DNA from 3 places in the Mesorhizobium sp. C395A genome. Region 2 is predicted to be linked to each of the others. Evidence: riboswitches for the same ligand, from Rfam matches in the RefSeq annotation. Region 2 holds a riboswitch; each other region holds the start of a gene.
The links. Region 2 has a riboswitch for cobalamin ahead of NLY37_RS12345 (DUF1636 family protein). Riboswitches for the same ligand answer to the same signal wherever they lie in the genome.
Positions count from the first base shown of each region.

Region 1: linked by a shared signal. The riboswitch ahead of NLY37_RS25430 (aromatic ring-hydroxylating oxygenase subunit alpha) and the one ahead of NLY37_RS12345 (DUF1636 family protein) in region 2 are both predicted to bind cobalamin.
Region 3: linked by a shared signal. The riboswitch ahead of metE (5-methyltetrahydropteroyltriglutamate--homocysteine S-methyltransferase) and the one ahead of NLY37_RS12345 (DUF1636 family protein) in region 2 are both predicted to bind cobalamin.

Region 1 covers NZ_CP100473.1:5,207,933-5,210,194, reverse strand. The annotation lists gene NLY37_RS25430 (aromatic ring-hydroxylating oxygenase subunit alpha) at 1-1,017, opposite strand, end outside; cobalamin riboswitch at 1,135-1,336, opposite strand; gene NLY37_RS25425 (DUF680 domain-containing protein) at 1,835-2,041, shown strand; gene NLY37_RS25420 (DUF680 domain-containing protein) at 2,108-2,262, shown strand, end outside.
Region 2 covers NZ_CP100473.1:2,490,250-2,492,511, reverse strand. The annotation lists gene cobW (cobalamin biosynthesis protein CobW) at 1-525, opposite strand, end outside; gene NLY37_RS12345 (DUF1636 family protein) at 528-953, opposite strand; cobalamin riboswitch at 992-1,196, opposite strand; gene NLY37_RS12340 (DUF6348 family protein) at 1,255-1,947, opposite strand; gene NLY37_RS12335 (winged helix-turn-helix domain-containing protein) at 1,977-2,262, opposite strand, start outside.
Region 3 covers NZ_CP100473.1:5,881,925-5,884,186, forward strand. The annotation lists gene metE (5-methyltetrahydropteroyltriglutamate--homocysteine S-methyltransferase) at 1-1,241, opposite strand, end outside; cobalamin riboswitch at 1,333-1,532, opposite strand; gene NLY37_RS28480 (adenosine kinase) at 1,938-2,262, opposite strand, start outside.

The sequences.
Region 1 (2,262 bases), 2.7 Mb from region 2:
CTCGACCGCATCCTTGTGCACCAGCCACTTGGTCGTCACCGCGGTTTCGGTGGCGCTGATCGGCAGCACCCGGAAGGTGACCGCATGGTCGATCAGTATGTGGTTCCAGGTCGTCGGATAGTGGTAGTGCATCAAGGTGCCGATGCGGTCGGCGGCAACAGTGTCGGACAGGTTCTTCGTCACCGCGCGCTTTCCCGACATCGTGTAGCTGACGGCATCGCGCAGCAGCGGCGCGCGGGTGGCGCGGTATTGCCCGGCCGGATCGATGCGGAACTTGCTCGGCAGGCCCGCCGCCTCGCATTTCGCCCAGTGCGCCAGCATCTCCGGATCGCTGTCGGCGCCCTGCACGCCGGTCACCGTCGGCGCTTCGGGGAATGTCTTGCACAGCTCTGGATGATTGCCGGCGCAGTGATAGCATTCGCGGTTGTTTTCCCAGACCAGCTTCCAGTTGCCCTTCTCGATGATGGTGCTCTCGAAGGCGACCTTGGCTTCATTCAGCCGGTGCGGCTTGAGGTAGGGCTCTATCATGGCGCGCATCGGCGCAAAGTCGGCAGGTTCTTTCGCCAGGCAGATGAAGATGTAGCCGCCGACGCTCTCGCAGGCGACGGGCTTCAGGCCGAACTGGCTCTTGTCGAAACCGTCGGCCATCTGGCGGGCAAACAGCAGCCGGCCGTCAAGCTCGTAGGTCCACTGGTGATAGGGGCAGACAAGCTTTGCCGCCATGCCCTTCTCAGTGTTGCAGACACGGCTGCCGCGATGGCGGCAGGAATTGTGAAAGGCGTTGATGTTGCCCTTCTGGTCGCGGACCAGCACCACCGGATAATCGCCGATCTGCACGGTGATATAGCTGCCGGGCTTCGGCAGTTCGCAATCATGGCCGATGAACAGCCAGTCGCGATACCAGATAAGCTCCATGTCGAGCTTGAAATAGTCCGGGTCGGTGTAGAAGGGCTGTTCCAGCGAAAAGCCTTGCTTGCGGCCGTTCAGGAGCCTCAGCATGTCGTTGCGCGTATCCATAGTTCTGTCCTCGTGGTTTAAGGACTGAACTTGGTGGTGATGGAGGAAGGATCGGACGCAGGCCGGCGCGGCGCCGGACATGCACTATCCACCTCTTGACCGCCCACCGCGATCAGTCGAGTCTATGCATCTCGGGCTGGTTTCCGGGCTCTGGAGTTGTCCTTGCGGACCATCGCGACACCTTCCCAGGCTCTTGCCCAGTGGTCTCCCGTTGCGACTTCAACTCCACCACCGTTGCGGGGGCAGCGCCGGATTCTGACCGGCTTCCCAATTCTCCGCTGCGTCGTCACGAAGCGGCACCTGAGATGCGATCATCTAATCACGGCAGCGATCGCGACGTCGGCATGAAAGCGACATCATATCCATGCGGCGCGACACGCGCGCATACGCCCCGCCGACCACCGAAGGGCTGAGATCCTGTCTTGCGGCGCTATCATCGCCGTTTCGAATCGCTGCGGATCCAGTTCCGATCGGGGGCAAAAAGGGCTCAACGGTATCGAAAAGTTACTATTAGCAATCTCTAATCGAACCGAACGGTTCGTTTCTGTTGACAATGCGTGCAGGACGGTGTGAACGACGGCCCGGAAACCGACACCGGAGCGAACCACTCGGTTCGACATAAGCAACTGAAAACAATGCGATAAATGACCATAGAGGAACTTCCTAGCACAATTTCAAGGTGCAGGACCGTGGTCCACACGGAACAACTTCGTGATTGGAAACCAGCCTATGGCTTTCCCACATCGGGGCTGTCCGAACGACGCGAATTCCTCCCAAGACACGCCGCTAGACGGACAGACAAACTGGAGTACTAAAAATGAAAAAGATCATCCTCACTGCCGCAGCCGTTTTGGCGATCACCGGCAGCGCCTTCGCCGGTAGCGACAATTACGGTTCCAATGGTGCGAACCAGCCAGCCGTCTCGGTCGACAGCTCGTATACGGCTTCCATTCAGAAGCCGGCGCACGCTGACAAGCAGCCTGTCGTTCAGGGCGCCGACCGCGACCTCTACGGCAATCGCTGATCCCGACCAAAGAAGGGCGGCTAACCCGTCGCTCTCGGGATCCCAAAAAATTCAGGAGTATTTGAAATGAAAAAGATCATCCTTGCTGCCGCCGCCGTTTTGGCCATCTCCGGCAGCGCTTTCGCCGGCAGCGACAACTACGGTTCGAACGGCGCCAACCAGCCTGCGATTACGTCGACCGATAGTGGCCATACGGCTTCGGTTGAGAAGTCGACTCCAGC
Region 2 (2,262 bases):
TTCTTCGACCGGATCGTCGTGGTCGAGCGTCTCGTCCTGAGCGCGCTGTGCCTGCAGGGCGTCCATATCGTTGGCAACGCGGCCCTCGGCCAGCGCCGGGCCGTCTACCACGGCAATGACGCCATCGACGGTCACCCGGCTCTTCACGCTTGGCCACTGGAACGCCTGGACCAGCGGCTTGGGCAGAGCCAGGCCCGAGGTCTCGATCAGGATGTGGTCAACCTTAGGTGTCAGCGCGAGGATCTTGTCGAGGGCGGGCACGAAATCGTCGGCGACCGTGCAGCAGATGCAGCCATTGGCCAGTTCGAGGATGTTTTCCTCGGGGCAGGTGTCGATGCCGCAGCCTTTCAGGATTTCCCCGTCGATGCCGATGTCGCCGAACTCGTTGACGATGATGGCGATGCGCTTGCCGCCGGCATTTTCCAGGAGATGGCGGACCAGCGTCGTCTTGCCGGCGCCGAGGAAGCCTGTAACGACAGTGCAGGGAACACGGGAGAGGTTGGCGGCCGGGTTTGAAGCGTTCATCGTCAGTCCTTCAGCATGTCGAGGGGTGGGATGCGGGCAACGAGGCCGCGCTTGAGGCTATCGGGCCGGCCGCGCCACGGGATGAGGCCGTCGGCCGAAGTCGCGAAGAGCTTTGCGCCGGTAACGAGGTCGGCGCCGCTGGTTGCGGTCAGATCGCCGAAGACATAGCTCCAGCAGCCATCGCGCAGGATCGCGGCGCTGAGGCGGCGCTTGCAATTGCCGAGACATTCGGCGGTGCGGACCCGGATATCGCCGGCAGCGGCGCGGCGTGTGTCCTCAGCCAGCAATTCGCCGGCGCGCGGATGGGCGTCGGAACCGGTCTCATCGCGGCAGGAGGCGCAGACGATGACGGTCACGCCGGTCAGGGCGTCGTTGTCGCCGGACGCAATGTCCGCTGTGCCAGCCGAAAAACTGCTGTTCTGGTCCAAAAACCGTGCTCCTTGCCCGGAAACCCGCCAGGCGATCGGATACTTTGTCTCAGACGGCAGGTCTCCTGGCTCGCGGGTCGTCGCCTTGGTTAGCCGCCTTCCCGGTGTTACCCAGTGGCTTTCGGCCTTGGCTCGTCGCTTACAGTTGCGGGGACAGCCGCGGATTTGGGACCGAAATCCCGCACCGCATTCCCTCTTGGCCCTTGCCGTTGCGGGCAGGGGACCGTCTGCAGCGGATTTAGGCTTTTGCGGGCGGCGGTGTCAACGCACGGCTACGACATGGCGATGTCGGCAGGGGCTGTCATGTCCCGGCTTCCGGCAGTGCCAGGATGACCTGTCGGATAGCTTGATAGCCATCGCTATAGTCCCAGTCATGGCCGACAGCCAGATTCTGTCCCTCATGCCAAACCGCGTTGTCCAGAAGGACTTCGGCACTAATCAGCGTGCCCTTCAAGCCTGCCAGAAAGGTCCGGACAAAATGGCTTCCGGGGGGTACCGAAGCTGTGAATAGCTTTTCCAGCTTGGCATAGAATGCTGGATAGCCTGGTGTCAGCGAGCATAGCTCGGTTGTGGCCTGGGAAATGACCGGGCCGCTATAGATTTTCCAGCGGGCATCTTTTCGCCAGATCTTCCAACTGGCGCTGCTTCGCTGCCAAAGCTCTATTTCGGCCTGCATGGTCTCGCAGACGTGATCGGCCAGTCCCTCAATGGCCACATGGAAAACACCACGGAGAAACTTTTCAAACGCCTGGTTCAGTTCCTGTTCGCGCGTGTCGCCGAAGCCAGCAAAGGATTCAATGACCGGCTGAACATCAAGCAGCGGAGAAAAAATGTAGATTTCCAGGACCAGCCGGTCAGAACTCGTCTCGAACACCTCAGCCTCAAACCGAAGCTGCTTCGATTGGAGCATGACGTCCCTATCTCTGCGGACTGCATCTATTCCATGCGCAATGAGGGCGCCATGGATCATGTCGAGCACTTTGTCCGATGCCATTGCACAACCTACGAGGCTTATTGAGGCCTCTATGACAGACGCTGCAAGGGTTGGCCATCTCTCTCGCTAGCCAATGCCGGCCCCAGATTGCCGGCCGGCGTCACTTCGATGCGCTCAAGGCCAAGCCAGCCCTGCATCTCCTTTAGTTCCTCGAAAAGCTGTGCGGTGGTCTCAGGCGGTGCGCCTGCTTCGGCATAGGCGGCGTGGACGCGTAAGACACTCGCAGGCCGGTCGGCCTTGAGGTCGACGCGGGCGACGATCTTGTCGCCGAGCAAGAAAGGCAGCACGTAATAGCCATATTGCCGCTTGTCGGCC
Region 3 (2,262 bases), 3.0 Mb from region 2:
ATCTTCGTGGACGTCAAGCGAGTGGCGGCAGCCTCGGCAGAAGCTTTCAACGCGGCTGCCACCGCATCCCTGCCTTTGGAAAGGGCCCGGGCCAGCAAGACCAGCTCGTCGGTCTTCTGGGCCGCGAAGGCGAGCCACGACCTGATGTCGGCCTCGAGTTCCGTCTCCATGCGCAGGTCAATCGGCACATGCAGCATCGAGCAAGAAGGCGCGATTTCGACGCGGTCCAAGGGCCAGCCGGCGACGATCGGTTTGATGCGGTCGAGAATGGCGGGCAGGTTCGCACGCCAGACGTTGCGGCCATCGATCAAGCCGAGCGAGAGCACCAGATCCTTCGGAGCGAGCCGACCCACCGTTTCCAGCTGCTCGGGAGCGCGCACGAGATCAATATGCAGGCCGGCCAGGGGCAGAGAAACCGCGGTTTCGAGATTGTCTCCCAGCGACCCGAAATACGTAGCCAGCATGATCTTCAGCTCGGGCGCGGCTTTCGACAGCTGGCCATAGGCGAATTCGAACGCAGCTCGTTCGTTCGGGTTCAGATCGAGGACAAGCGCTGGCTCATCGATCTGCACCCAGTCGGCTCCCGACAGCTTCAGCCTCTGCAGGACTTGCTCGTAAACGGGCAGCAGCCGCGGTAGGAGCGCGATGGGACCGAACCCTTCGGCACGCGATTTCGCCAGCTTGAGGAAGGTGATGGGTCCAAGGATGACTGGGCGTGTGTGAATGCCGAGAGCTTTAGCCTCGAGGAAGTAATCGACCGGCTTCGATGACGAGAGGGCGAACGTCTGATCATCATCGAGTTCCGGCACAATGTAGTGGTAGTTGGTGTCAAACCACTTGGTCATTTCCATCGCGGTTACACCAGGTCCATGAGCCTCCTCCTGGTGACCAGCGTGTCCACAATCCTCCGTCTGACCCTGGTTGCCGCGCGCCATTGCGAAGTAGATGTCAAGTGGGACCTCGCCGCTATTCCAGCCGTACCGGGATGGAATGGCCCCGACCATGGCTGCGGTGTCGAGCACATGGTCGTAAAGCGAGAAGTCGTTCGACGGGATTTTCGACACGCCGCGATCGCGCTGCTCTTCCCAGCTAGCGGCTCGGAGCGCCTTCGACGTCGCAAGAAGGTCGCCAGCGGACGATGTTCCGGACCAGTAGCTTTCGAGGGCGAATTTCAGTTCTCGCCGACGACCGAAGCGCGGCACGCCGAGCGTTGCTACAGGAATTTGCTGAGAGACAGTCATGTCATACCCCGATGGTTGGGGGCGTCGGTGACAAGGAAGGCGCTAGCAGGCCGGCACGCCGGTTGCAGCGGCCACCGAGACACCCCGCCCGTGGACGTAATTCGCCGTGGCAGGTCTCTGGCTCGCGGGGTCATAGCCTCTACCCGTCTTCCCGAGGGTATTCGCCTCAGTGACATGAGTGGATTGGCTCGCCGCTAACAGTTGCGGGGGCAGCGCCGGCATCGCACCGGCTTCCCTCTTAGCTCCGCTGCGGCAGCACCGTACGCGAGAACCACAACAGCAGACAATCACAGCAACCCGCTCTTTGTCAATGACGCATAATGAAATGTTTATGTCGTTATATGGTCGCGTTTTACGCCTTTGTCTAGCATTGTGAAATATTCAGTCTGCTGCCCGCATTCGGCATCGTGGGACGTGATCGCAAGTCAAGTCCGACGGACGCCGCGAGTTCTCCGTTACCTCAGGAACCTTACTGGCCTTCCCCAAGCTGAGCTTCTGGAAAATGCTGGTGACGATCTGGATGACGGTGAATGCCGTCATGGCAAGCACGCCTTGCACCGCTCCTCCAGCGAGCTTCACGGCAGCAGCATGGGTCAGTTCTCCGAAGCGAATGGCTGTCGCTATCAGCGAGCTTTGACACAGTTCCGCCACTGCGGTCATCGCGTCAGTAGGGCGGGTGGTTAGTTGCCCGCGCATCTACAGCAACCCAGCCCCTTCCGCCTCGCGGCGCAAATTCTGCCTTGGCCTTGGGCCGATCTGCTGGATCACCAGGCCGGCCGCCAGCGAGCCAAGGTCGCCGCAGGTCTTGAGGTTGCGGCCCTGCGTGTAGCCATGCAGGAAACCGGCGGCGTAGAGGTCGCCGGCGCCGGTGGTGTCGACCAACTCCTTGATGGCGGTCGCCTCGATGACCACGGTCTCGTCGCCGCGCACGATCACCGAGCCTTTTTCGGAACGGGTGACGGCGGCAATCTTGCAGTCCTTGCGGATCTGAGCCAGCGCCTCGTCGAAGGATTTTGTCTGG